Azospirillum brasilense: one gene and its partner. The protein of the gene in region 2 binds, or shares a complex with, the protein of the main gene of each other region. Links are inferred from orthologs where the notes say so. Each region holds a gene or a part of one and is shown on either strand. Other genes may lie near its edges.

The links.
Region 1: the proteins of carB (region 2) and carA are in contact, whole or in part, in a solved structure (PDB 1KEE), measured with the Escherichia coli proteins. The link is inferred for Azospirillum brasilense from one-to-one orthologs.

The regions. Positions count from the first base shown.
Region 1 is NZ_CP059449.1:1,914,115-1,920,184, forward strand. The notes cover bases 1,736-4,642. They hold carA (glutamine-hydrolyzing carbamoyl-phosphate synthase small subunit), read right to left. Parts: upstream 3,824-4,642; coding sequence 2,648-3,823; downstream 1,736-2,647. Other genes in these bases: H1Q64_RS09105 (response regulator), read right to left, coding at 1,736-2,355; H1Q64_RS09115 (hypothetical protein), read left to right, coding at 4,100-4,291; H1Q64_RS09120 (GatB/YqeY domain-containing protein), read left to right, coding at 4,273-4,642. Also shown: more of H1Q64_RS09105, read right to left, coding at 1-1,735; more of H1Q64_RS09120, read left to right, coding at 4,643-4,734; dnaG (DNA primase), read left to right, coding at 4,773-6,070. UniProt on the Escherichia coli protein: Small subunit of the glutamine-dependent carbamoyl phosphate synthetase (CPSase).
Region 2 is NZ_CP059449.1:1,512,906-1,519,858, reverse strand. The notes cover bases 1,249-5,038. They hold carB (carbamoyl-phosphate synthase large subunit), read left to right. Parts: upstream 1,249-1,586; coding sequence 1,587-4,838; downstream 4,839-5,038. Other genes in these bases: greA (transcription elongation factor GreA), read left to right, coding at 4,921-5,038; H1Q64_RS07210 (hypothetical protein), read right to left, coding at 1,249-1,264. Outside these bases: H1Q64_RS07215 (hypothetical protein), read right to left, coding at 39-389; more of H1Q64_RS07210, read right to left, coding at 449-1,248; more of greA, read left to right, coding at 5,039-5,394; H1Q64_RS07195 (dienelactone hydrolase family protein), read right to left, coding at 5,529-6,488; H1Q64_RS07190 (Lrp/AsnC family transcriptional regulator), read right to left, coding at 6,679-6,953. UniProt on the Escherichia coli protein: Large subunit of the glutamine-dependent carbamoyl phosphate synthetase (CPSase).

The DNA of each region.
Region 1 (6,070 bases), 400 kb from region 2 along the record:
GTCCGGGCAATTGCCGGTGCGGATGGTCAGGGTGCCGCCCGCCGCCATAGCGTCCCGCGCGTTGATTGCGAGGTTGAGGATGGCCATTTCGAGCTGGTTCGGGTCGACCCGCGCCGGCCACAGGCTGGGCTCGGTCTCCGTCACGATGCGGGTGGTGCCGCCCAGTGTGCGCTCCAGCAGCCCGCCCATGCCGGTGACCAGGGCGCCGACGTCGACCGTCTTCGGTTCCAGCCGCTGCCGGCGGGAGAAGGCCAGCAGATGCTGGGTCAGGGTGGCGCCGCGCTCCACCGCCTTCTCCGCCATGTCGAGGGCTTGGGGATGGCTGGCTCCACCGTTTTCCCCCGCGGCGCGCAGCAGGTAGAGCGAGGTGCCGATGGCCTGGAGCAGGTTGTTGAAGTCGTGGGCGATGCCGCCGGTGAGCTGGCCGATGGCCTCCATCTTGCGGGCCTGGTGCAGCGTCTCCTCGATCTCGCGCAGGGCCTGGCCGGTGCGCTCCCGTTCCTCGACGTCGCGGGCGACGTGATAGGCGCCGATGCGCCGCCCGCTGGAGTCCAGGATCGTGCCGAAGGCCAGCTCGTAGCGCTTGCGCTGCAGGGTGGGGTCGCCCAACTCCTCCACGATGGTGAAGCGCTCTCCGCCCAGCGCGCGGCTCCACAGGGATTCCGTGGTGACCTGCGCGGTGGGCAGATGCTCCATCATCTCCAGCAGGCGCTGACCGATGGCCGGGCGGTGGCCGTACAGCGCCTCGACCTCCCGTTGGTAGGCGCCGTTGAACAGGATGTAACGAAGCTCCTGGTCCACCGCGACGATCAGGTCGGTGGAGCTTTCGATGATCGCGGCGAACAGGCGGCGGTCGGAGGCGTGGCGGTCCACCAGTTCGCCCAACTGCATCTCGTGGGCGCGCCGCCGCTCCGTCACGTCCTCCAGGATGCCGACGGCGCGGGTGGTGCCGTCCGGGTCGGTCAGGCAGGACCCGCGCATGGCCAGCCAGCGCACCTGCCCGTCGGGCGAGCCGACGGGGAATTCCGCTTCCAGCTCGCCCTTCGACGGGGCGTCGCGGAAAAGGGCGGCGCGGATGGCATTGCGGTGGTCCGCCGCGACGTTGCGAATCCAGGATTCGACCGAGGCGCCGTCGAGCACCGGGACGCCCAGGAGGGCGGCGGTGTGGTCCGAGCCGTGGAAGCGGCGGCTGCGCATGTCGAAGCGCCAGACGCCCAGCCCGACGACCTCCATGACCAGCCGCTGCTGCGCCTCGCTGTCGCGCAGGCGGCGGGCCGCCCGGTTCAGCGCGCCGGCCACCGCGTTGACCTCGCGGATCGGCGCGGGGGCGGTCATCACCGGCGATGCGTGCGGGCCGTCGCGCCCCAGCGCCAGGGCGGAACCGGCCAACGCCGCGACCGGATCGGCGATGCGCCGCCCGACCGCCAGAGCCATCGCCAAGCTGACCAGCAGCAGGATTCCGCCGCCGCACAACACCAGCGTGACCGAGCGGCGCATGGGTTCGGCGATCAGCCTCTGCGGCACGCCGACGGCGACGGTCCAGCCCGACAGCTCCGACCGGGCGAAGGCGTTGAACAGCGGCGTGCCGTCCCGCGCCACGGCGGTGAAGGTCCCGGAACTCGCCGAGGCGGTCCGGCGGAACACCTCCGCTGAAATCGGCGTGCCGGTGAAGGTGTCGGAGGCCGCGGTCCGGGTGATGACGACGCCTTGCCGGTCCCACAGGGCGGCGATCCATCCCTCCGGAAGGCTTTGCTGGCGCAGCACCTCGATGAACATCTCGGTTGGGATGCTCATGGCCAGCACATGCTCCGAGGGTCCATTCCGCGTGATCGGCAACGCGACGGCGACCAGGGGGCGTTGGGCGACGACGCCCGTGAAGATCTCGGAAATCTGGGTCTGACCGCTGTCCGCCGTCCGCCGGACGAGGCCCGTAACCGCGGTGCGGGGAAGCGGCTCCCCGAACGGGCGGCGCGTGTTGATCAGCTGCTGGCCTTGGGCGTTGCTTAGCACGATATGGACGCCCTCGCGCCGGGAGCCCTTGTGCTGAAGCACCTCGGTCGCCTGCCTGTGGAAAGCCGCGAGATCGCCCTTCACCAAGTGGGGAGAGGTGGTGAGCACCTGGAGCGCCGTCTCCATCGCCATGAGTTCGCGGTCGATGGCGACGGCCAGCGTCCGGGCCAGATCCTGGCCGGATCGCTCGATTGCGGCGCTCTGCGTCTCGGCCATGCGGAAGACCGTCCAGCCGGCGAATCCCAGCATCGGCAGCAGCGCCGCCATGACCAGCAGCACCAGCCCGGTGCGGAGCGACAGGCCGCCGGCCCGGGGCTGGTCGTCGCCCAGGCCGCCGTCGTTCATGGCGGGTGCGTTGTCATCCTGAGCGTGCACAGGCAAGGAATGTCATGCTCCGGTATGCAAGGCGAGGGGCGCGCCCGTAACCATCGCAGAGTCCGGCAGCAAAGGACACACCTTTGACGGAGCAGGGTTTTTATCGAAGGGGGTGGAAAAATCAGCCAACCCGCCCGATAGGGGGGTGTCGGTTGGGCAAAAAAGGAGACGGGCGGCGGCTCCGCGTGACCGGACGGCTGAACAAGAAAAAGGAGCCGCAAGCGGCTCCTCTCCCATCATCGGCCGGTGCGTCCGCCGGGCGTCAGACCGTCTGCTTGCCGTCCATCAACGCCACGAAGCGGTCGAACAGATAGTGGCTGTCCTGCGGGCCGGGCGAGGCCTCCGGGTGGTACTGCACCGAGAAGACCGGCTTGTTCTTCAACCGGATGCCCTCGTTGGTGCCGTCGAACAGGCTGACGTGGGTCACCTCGGCATCGGCGGGCAGGGTCTCCTCCATCACCACGAAACCGTGGTTCTGGCTGGTGATCTCCACTCGGCCGGAAGCCAGATCCTTCACCGGATGGTTGGCGCCGCGGTGGCCCAGCGGCATCTTCTTCGTCTTGGCGCCCAGCGCCAGCGAGAGCATCTGGTGGCCCAGGCAGATGCCGAACATCGGCAGGCCGGTGTCCAGCAGGCCCTTGATCGTCGGCACGGCGTATTCGCCGGTGGCCGCGGGGTCGCCGGGGCCGTTCGACAGGAAGACGCCGTCCGGCTTGTGGCGCATCACATCCTCGACGGTGGCGGTGCCCGGGACCACGGTCACCTTGCAGCCGGCAGCCGCGAGGCAGCGCAGGATGTTGCGCTTGGCGCCGAAATCGATCGCCACGACGTGGAAGCGCGGGCTCTCCTGCGTGGCGTAGCCGGCGCCGAGCGTCCAGGCGCCCTCATCCCAGCCGTAAGTCTGGCGGCACGAGACGTCCTTGGCGAGGTCCATGCCCTCCAGCCCCGGCCAGCCCTTGGCCTTGGCGACCAGAGCGTCGAGGTCGAATTTGCCGTCCGGCGCGTGGGCGACGACGCCGTTCGGCGCGCCGAGGTCACGGATGCGGCGGGTCAGGCGGCGGGTGTCCACCCCGGCCAGACCGACCAGCCCGTAGCTCTTCAGCCAGTCGTCGAGATGGCGCGTGGCGCGCCAGTTCGAAGGGTCGGTGACGTCGGCGCGCAGGATCAGGCCGCGCGCGGCGGGGGTCACCGTCTCGATGTCTTCCGGGTTGGCGCCGGTGTTGCCGATGTGGGGGAAGGTGAAGGTGATGATCTGCCCGGCGTAGCTGGGGTCGGTCAGGATTTCCTGATAACCGGTCATCGAGGTGTTGAAGCACACCTCGCCCACCGAATCCCCCACCGCACCGATGCCTCGGCCCTTGAAGACGGTGCCGTCGGCCAGAACCAGGACACCGGTGTAAGCGCCGGCATCGCCCGCCGGGAGAGTCGATTGAGCCATCCTTCAGACCTTATCAAGAGCCGCCGCGGGCCACATATTCCTGCTTCGCGGAACGTCGGCGCCGCGTCCCGCCCCGCTGGGCGCACGCGTCGTCGTCGGTCCGTGCCCCTCCATCCCGTTTCCTTGCGGTCGGGTGTCTGAGCCTGGATCGATTAGTCGGGACGGGTGAGCCGGTCAACCGTATATGACGATTGGTACCCCGATTTCCAGCGGCGCGTTTGCATAATCGCCGTGCTTCACCGGTGGGGCTTGGCTGTTGGAAGGGCGGTTGGGGGCGTGAAGCGGTTCTTCGGAATTGACGTGGCAATCCGGCGCAAATTTAGGAATATTGCCGGTTCGCGCCGCGTCTCCCGCACCACCCCACGGATGGGGACGGTGCGGATGCTGCCGAGCGGCCGTTATCGTTTCGACCTGATGAACACACCTGACGAACACGAAGGACACACGCAATGCTGCGCACGCGCCTGAACGAGGCTTTGAAGCAGGCGATGCTCGCCAAGAACCAGCGCGCCGTCTCGACCGTGCGCCTGATCCTGGCCGCGCTGAAGGACCGTGACATCGCGGCGCGTTCGCGCGGCGTCACCGACGGCATCGACGAGGCTGAGATCCTCTCCATGCTGCAGACGATGATCAAGCAGCGCGGCGAGTCGATCAAGCTGTACGAGCAGGGTGGCCGCCTGGAGTTGGCCGAGCAGGAGCGCGAGGAGATCACCATCATCGAGGGCTTCCTGCCCAAGCAGATGTCGGAGGAGGAGGTGGCCGTCGCCGTGAAGACGGTGGTGGACGAGATCGGCGCCACCTGCATTAAGGACATGGGCAAGGTGATGGCGGAGCTGAAGGCGCGCTACGCCGGCCAGATGGACTTCGCCAAGGTCAGCGGCACCGTGAAGCAGCAGCTCTCGGCCTGCTGACGGTGCGGTCGCCGATCTAGCACGGGTGCCGCCCGACCATGGCCTTCCCGCCCCAATTCCTGGAAGAGCTTCGCACCCGTCTCGCCCTGTCGGACGTGGTGGGCAAGCGCCTGCGCCTGATCCGCGCCGGCCGCGAGTACAAGGCGCCGTGCCCCTTCCACAATGAGAAGTCGCCCTCCTTCTACGTCAACGACCAGAAGGGCTTCTTCCACTGCTTCGGCTGCGGGGCGCACGGTGACATCATCGGCTTCGTCATGCGCCACGACAACCTCGCCTTTCCGGAGGCGGTGGAGGCGCTGGCCGGCGAGGCGGGGATGCCGGTTCCCCGCGCCACGGAAGAGGACAAGCAGCGCTACGAGCGGCGCAAGACGCTGCACGATCTGGTGGAGCAGGCCGCCCGCTGGTTCGAGCAGCAGCTCTACGCCCCCGCGGGCCGCGCCGGGTTGGAGTATTTCCAGCGCCGCGGGCTGGACACCGACGGCATGGCGCGTTTCCGCCTGGGCTTCGCCCCCGCCGATTCCGGTGCGCTGCGCGGCCAGCTTCTGAAGCAGGGCTTCTCGGAAGAGGACATGGTGACCGCCGGCCTGCTGAAGCGGCCGGACGACGGGCGCACGCCCTACAGCTTCTTCCGCAACCGGGTGATCTTCCCGGTGACCGACCGGCGCAGCCGGGTGGTCGCCTTCGGCGGGCGCATCCTGGAGGGCGACGGCCCGAAATACGTCAACACCGCCGACACGCCGCTGTTCCACAAGGGTACGCTGTTGTACGGCCTGTCGCGGGCGCGGCAGGCGGCGGCGGACGGCAAGCCGGTGATCGTCGCCGAAGGCTACATGGACGTCATCGCGCTGGTCCGCGCCGGCTTCGAGGGCGCCGTGGCGCCGCTCGGCACCGCCCTGACCGAGACGCAGATCCAGGAGCTGTGGAAGCTGATTCCCGACGCGGAGAAGGTCCCCTTCCTCTGCTTCGACGGCGACAACGCCGGGCGCCGGGCGGCGTGGCGGGCGGTGGAACGCATCCTGCCGCACCTCGCCCCCGGTCATTCCGCCCGCGTCGCTTTCCTGCCGGAGGGGGAGGACCCCGACAGCCTGATCCGCCTGCACGGTCCCCGCGCCATGCAGGAGGTGCTGGCCGAGGCCATCCCGCTGTCCGAGGCCGTCTGGCGCATGGAGACCGAGGGCAAGCCCACCGGCACCCCGGAATCCAAGGCGGCTGTGAAGGCGGCGCTGGACTCGCGGGTTGGGCAGATCGCCGACCGCGACGTGCAGTCCTTCTACCGCACGGAGATGCGCCGCCGCGTCGACGAAGCCTTCGCCCCGCCGCCGCGCCAGCGCAACGA
Region 2 (6,953 bases):
CGCCGATTGGTTGGCGAAGGATCACCCTACCCCCCACCCTAGCCCAGCGCACCCAGCGTCCAGCGGGCGAACAGGGCCACCAGCATACCCTCCGCGATGGCCAGCATCAGCCGCAGCATCAGGCTCACGAGGTCGGTGAAGCGGTCGCGGCGGGGGAATACCTCGGCCAGCATGCCGGCGACGGCGCGGCGCAGGCTCAGGCTGACGAGGCCGATCACCAGCGCCACGACGGCGGTGCCGACCACATAATAGAGTGCGCCCTTCCAGCCGGCGAAGCTCTGCGGATGTTCCAGATAGAAGAGCGTGCCGACGACGATCCAGACGGCGGACGGCCAGACTCCCACCATGTCGGCGCCGCCGGCCGGCCCGGCACCGCCGGGCGCCGGCATCGGAGACTCCGGTGGGGGCTCCGGCGGGGGCTGCGCGCTCCAGGGCACCGCGGCCTCCGTCAGCCCCCCGGCACGTGCCGGAAGGCCAGCACGCGGGCCGGGCGGCCGTCCTCGTCGGACAGCGGCAGCAGCAGTTCGACGAAGCGCGCGCCCGGCAGCATCGGGTCGTCGCGCACCAGCAGGCCGCGCGGCTCCCCCGTCTCCAGACAGGCGCGCAGGTCGGCGTTGAAACGCGCCGCCGCTTCGGCGGGGTGGCAATCGCTGACCGGGCGCGGCACCGCGCGCTGGCCGATCCGGCGCTGCACCGCCCGCCCGCAGGCGCGGTAGAGGAAACCCTCGCCGCCGCGCAGCGGCTCCATCAGGCACAGGCGCGGCACGCATTCGCGGATCTGCGCGGTGTCGATGTCGCGTGCCTCCGGCATCGCGCGCCCGCGACGGACGCGCCGCCAATGGACGTAGATCAGGCTGGCGATCTGCGGGATCTGCTCGAGGTCCAGCGGCTCCGACCGGCAGACCGGCGGCGCGGGCGGCGGCGGCGGAACGGCGGCGGCGGCCGGAACCGCGCGCACCGGCGCGGCCACCACGGCCTCCGCAACCGGCTTCGCGGCGGCGGGCGCCGGGCGGCTGGCGAAGACCGGCTGACGCTCCGGCCGTCCGCCGTGCTTCTTCAGCATCGGCAGCGGCGCCCAGGTCTGGCAGGTGTGGTAGGAGCGCGTGACCTTCCGGTAATCCTGGCTGGTCGCCGTCCGGCACTCCCCCTCCGCGCTGTAGCGGTCGACGTGGACGAGCGTGTTGTCGTCCGACAGGGCGCGGTCACCCCCCCACGAAACGCAGGCGGCGCAGGCGCGGCTGTCCTTGGCGAAAGCGTGGGTCATCGTTGGGCACGAACTCCGGCGGCAATCAGGATCAGGTGTGCGGGTTTCTCCCGCTGGACGAATTCGGAACACGCCGGGTTTCCGGCGCACCCCGATTGATGACGCCCTTTCGGCGCGGGTTCAAGCCTTGCCTCGCCGCCCGCTGGCGATGTTTCAGACATGTGGCCCGCGCATCATCCCACCCCTTCCCCCGCGCCGCCTTGTTCCCTATAAAGGGGCCTCGCAACGACATATTGATCCGTGCCCTCTCACACCCGCGCCCCTGCCAAGGGGCCAATGGCGCGAGGGGGCTTTTGCTGCACGAACGTCGAGAAGCGGACCCATGCCCAAGCGCACTGATATCAAATCCATCTGCATCATCGGCGCGGGGCCGATCGTCATCGGCCAGGCTTGCGAGTTCGATTACTCCGGCGTCCAGGCGTGCAAGGCGCTGCGCGAGGAAGGCTTCCGCGTCATCCTGGTCAACTCCAACCCGGCCACCATCATGACCGATCCGGGTCTGGCCGACGCCACCTACATCGAGCCGATCACCCCGGCCGTGGTGGCGAAGATCCTGGAGAAGGAGCGCCCCGACGCCCTGCTGCCGACCATGGGCGGCCAGACCGCGCTGAACACCGCCATGGCGCTGTCCGACGATGGCACGCTGGAGCGGCTGGGCGTGGAGATGATCGGCGCCAAGCGCGACGTCATCGCCAAGGCCGAGGACCGCATCCTGTTCCGCGACGCCATGGACAAGCTGGGCCTGGAATCGCCGCGCTCGCGCCTCGTGCGCAACATGCAGGAGGCGACCGAGGCGCTGGAGTTCGTCGGGCTGCCCGCGATCATCCGCCCCAGCTTCACGCTGGCCGGCACCGGCGGTGGCATCGCCTACAACCGCGCCGAGTTCGAGGACATCGTGCGCGGCGGCCTGCGCGCCAGCCCGGTCGGCGAGGTGCTGATCGAGGAATCGGTGCTGGGCTGGAAGGAGTATGAGATGGAGGTCGTCCGCGACAAGGCGGACAACTGCATCATCGTCTGCGCCATCGAGAACATCGACCCGATGGGCGTCCACACCGGCGATTCGATCACCGTCGCCCCGTCGCTGACGCTGACGGACAAGGAATACCAGATCATGCGCAACGCCTCGATCGCGGTGCTGCGCGAGATCGGGGTGGAGACCGGCGGTTCCAACGTCCAGTTCGCGGTGAACCCGGCGAACGGCCGCCTGATCGTCATCGAGATGAACCCGCGCGTGTCGCGCTCCTCCGCGCTGGCCTCCAAGGCCACCGGCTTCCCGATCGCCAAGATCGCCGCGAAGCTGGCCATCGGCTACACGCTGGACGAGCTGACCAACGACATCACCGGCACCACCCCGGCCAGCTTCGAGCCGACGATCGACTACGTCGTCACCAAGATGCCGCGCTTCACCTTCGAGAAGTTCGCCGGCACCGAGCCGCTGCTGACCACCTCGATGAAGTCGGTGGGCGAGGCCATGTCGATCGGCCGCACCTTCCAGGAGTCGGTGCAGAAGGCGCTGCGCTCCATGGAGACCGGCCTGACCGGCTTCAACGAGGTGCGCATCGGCGACAGCGACACGCCGGACGCCGCCGCCATCCGCGGCGCGCTGGCCCGCCCGACGCCGGACCGCCTGCTGGTCATCGCCCAGGCCTTCCGCCACGGCTTCACCGTCGCCGAGGTCCAGCAGGTCTCCAAGTACGACCCGTGGTTCCTGGAGCAGATCAAGGCCATCGTGGACCGCGAGCAGGCGATCCGCAGCGGCGGCCTGCCGACCGACAAGGCCGGCTGGCAGGCGCTGAAGCAGATGGGCTTCTCCGACGCCCGTCTGGCCGAGCTGGCCGGCACGAGCGAGGGCGAGGTCGCCGAGGCCCGCCGCGCCGCCGGGGTCACGCCGGTCTTCAAGCGCATCGACACCTGTGCCGCCGAGTTCGCCTCGCGCACGCCCTACATGTACTCGACCTACGAGACCGACGGCACCGGTGCCGCCGAGTGCGAATCGGACCCGACCGAGAAGAAGAAGGTCGTCATCCTGGGCGGCGGGCCGAACCGCATCGGCCAGGGCATCGAGTTCGACTATTGCTGCGTCCACGCCGTCTACGCGCTGCGGGAGGCCGGCATCGAGACCATCATGGTCAACTGCAACCCGGAGACGGTCTCCACCGACTACGACACCGCCGACCGCCTGTATTTCGAGCCGTTGACCGCCGAGGACGTGATCGAGCTGGTCCGCGTCGAGCAGCGCAACGGCACGGTGCTCGGCTGCATCGTGCAGTTCGGCGGCCAGACCCCGCTGAAGCTGGCCGACGCGCTGGAGAAAGCCGGCATACCGATCCTCGGCACCTCGCCGGACGCCATCGATCTCGCCGAGGACCGTGAGCGCTTCCAGAAGCTGCTGCACCAGCTCGACCTGCTCCAGCCGGCCAACGGCCTCGCCCGGTCGCTGGAGGAGGCGGAGACGGTCGCCGCACGGATCGGCTTCCCGGTGGTCATCCGCCCGTCCTACGTGCTGGGCGGCCGTGCCATGGAGATCGTCCACGACATGGCCGGGCTCAAGCGCTACATGGGCAACGCCGTGAAGGTGTCGGGCAAGAACCCGGTGCTGATCGACAGCTACCTGCAGGACGCCATCGAGGTGGACGTGGACGTGGTGGCCGACGCCACCGGTCAGGTCTACATCGCCGGCATCATGGAGCACATCGAGGAGGCCGGCATCCATTCCGGCGACTCGGCCTGCGCGCTTCCGCCCTACTCGCTGCCCGCCGAGACCATCGCCGAGATCGGCCGCCAGGGCGAGGCGCTGGCCCGCGCCCTGCACGTCGTCGGCCTGATGAACGTCCAGTTCGCGGTCAAGGACGGCACGGTCTACATCCTGGAGGTCAACCCGCGCGCCAGCCGCACGGTGCCCTTCGTCGCCAAGGCCACCGGCACCGCCATCGCCAAGATCGCCGCCCGCGTCATGGCCGGGGAGAAGCTGGCCGACTTCACGCTGAACGGCCCGACCCCGCCGCACACCGCCGTGAAGGAGGCCGTGTTCCCCTTCGCCCGCTTCCCCGGCGTGGACATCGTGCTCGGCCCGGAGATGAAGTCGACGGGCGAGGTGATGGGCCTCGACCACAACTTCGCGCTGGCCTTCGCCAAGTCGCAGCTCGGCGCCGGCGTCACCCTGCCGGTCCAGGGCACCGTCTTCATCTCGGTGAAGGAGCGCGACAAGCCGTCGGCCGTGCAGATCGGGCAGAAGCTGCACGCCATGGGCTTCCGCGTCCTGGCGACCACCGGCACCGCGGCGGCGCTGCGCCAAGCCGGCGTCCCGGCGGAGTCGATCAACAAGGTGGTGGAAGGCCAGCCGCACATCGTCGACGCGATGATCAACGGCGAGGTGCATCTGGTCATCAACACCACGGACGGCGCGCAGGCCCTGTCCGACAGCTTCAGCCTGCGGCGCACGGCGCTGACCTACAACCTGCCTTACTACACCACCATGGCCGGTGCACGCGCGGCGGTGGAAGCGATTGCCGCACTCCGGAACGGCAGCCTTGAAGTCGCGCCGTTGCAGTCGTACCTTAGCGGTTCCTATTAGGACAGTTTACGGCGCGGCGGACCTCCTCCGCCGCGCCGTAGCTTTCCCAGGGCGCTGCGTCGGCATGGTGATGGATTGAACGATGGAAAAAGTTCCAATGACTGCGGCGGGATACAACCGCCTGCAAGAGGAGTTGAAGCACCTCAAGACTGTCGAACGGCCCAACGTCATCAAGGCGATCGCCGAGGCGCGTGAGCACGGGGACCTGTCGGAGAACGCCGAATACACCGCCGCTCGTGAACGCCAGAGCTTCATCGAGGGCCGCGTCGCGGAGCTGGAGGACAAGATCAGCCGCGCCGAGGTTATCGACCCGACGAAGCTGTCCGGCAGTTCGGTGAAGTTCGGCGCCACTGTCACGCTCGCGGACGAGGACACCGACGAGGAGATCACCTACCAGATCGTCGGCCAGGACGAGAGCGACATCAAGAACGGCATGCTGTCCATCCAGGCGCCGCTGGCCCGCGCGCTGATCAACAAGTCGGTCGGCGACAGCGTGGAAGTCTCCACGCCGGGCGGTTCCAAGGTCTACGAGATCGTCACCGTCGCCTTCAAGTAAGCGCGGGTTCAAGCTTGAGGGGCCGGTTCGCAAGACGCGGCCCCGCCACCGACCGCGAACCGAAACGCCCCGCACCGACAACCGATGCGGGGCGCTTTGTTTTTATCCTTTGTTTCCATCCTTGGAACAGCCTGCTAGCCCCGCAGCCGCTCCGCCAGGAAGGCGCTGACCCGTTCGATGGCATCCTTGCGGGCGGACTCGTCGGTGCCGACCGTCGCCTCGCCCGCGGGGGCGGTCGCCAGATTGCGGCGCTTGCGCAGCGGCGCATGGGGGGAGTCGAAGCCGTGATGGGCGTCGGGATAGACCACCACCTCGGTGCGCTCCTTCACCGGCTCGCGGCTCGCCAGTTCCAGGCAGCGCTCGGCCGGGGTCCATTCGTCCTTGCCGCCCAGCAGCATCAGCAACGGCCCTTCCGGCTGCCAATCGGCGTCGCTCAGCGGCGTCCGGCAGCCGGGATAGAAGGCGATGGCGGCGCGGAATCCGTTCCCCTGCCCGCCCGGCCCATAGGCGGCCAGCACCGTGCCCGCCCCCTGCGACCAGCCCATCAGGGCGATCCGGTCGCTGTCCACGTCGCTGCGCGCGCGCAGATAGGCCAGCGCCGCCCAGGCGTCGCGCTTGCGCTCCTCCGTCGCCCGGACAGGGCGGTCCTTCACCGTGCAGACCTCCGCCACGCCGCGCGGGCCGAAGCTGTCGACCATCAGCACCGCGTAGCCCTGCTCGCGCAGCGTCAGCGCCCAGTCGATGTGCCGGGAGGCCACCCGCCCGGTCTTGGCATAGAGGCCGCTGCAGCCATGCAGCAGGACGACGGTGGGATAGGGGCCGTCGGCCCTGGGGCGCAGGAAGCGCCCGGTCAGGGGCGTCGGGGCGCCACTGTTCAGGTCGGCGTCGAGCGAGGGGAAGCGGACGATCTCCTCCGCATGGACGCCCGGCGTGGCCGCCACCGCCGGCGGGGAGCCGAGCAGGGGCGGCAAGGCCAAGGCGGCGGCGAGCGCCAGCGTCGGCAGGAAAAGGCGCGGCGGAAGGGCACGGCGTCGGGGTGAGGCCATCATCGTCTCCCGGTCACGGGCAAAATCGGCATAGTCGGTTGCGCGCAAGTTTATCACCTTCGCCGTGGAAAGCATCGCACGTGCGAAGATGGGCAGAAATCCATTTTCGGAAACGCTCGGTGTTACGAAATTGCGCGAGGGCCGCGCTCCCGAAACGCGAACAGCCGACACCACATCCCATGCGCGGGGTACGGTGCCGGCTGTCCTGGAAAAGGCTTCGCGTCGGTGCGGCGCCGCGTCAGCGGCGCGCCACTCGGGTCGAGGACTCGCCCTCGTCCTCCTCGTCGTCATCCTCCAGCGAGTCGGGGATGTCCGGCGAGTCGACGTCGATCGGCACACCGGGGGTGTGCTTCGACGTGCGGATCGACAGGGCCGACTTGACGTGCGCCACGTTGGGCGCCGCCGTCAGCTTCGTGGTCAGGAAACGCTGGTAGTCGTCCCAGTCCTCCGCCACGATCTTCAGCAGGAAATCATACTCGCCCGCCAGCATGTTGCATTCACGCACCATGGGCC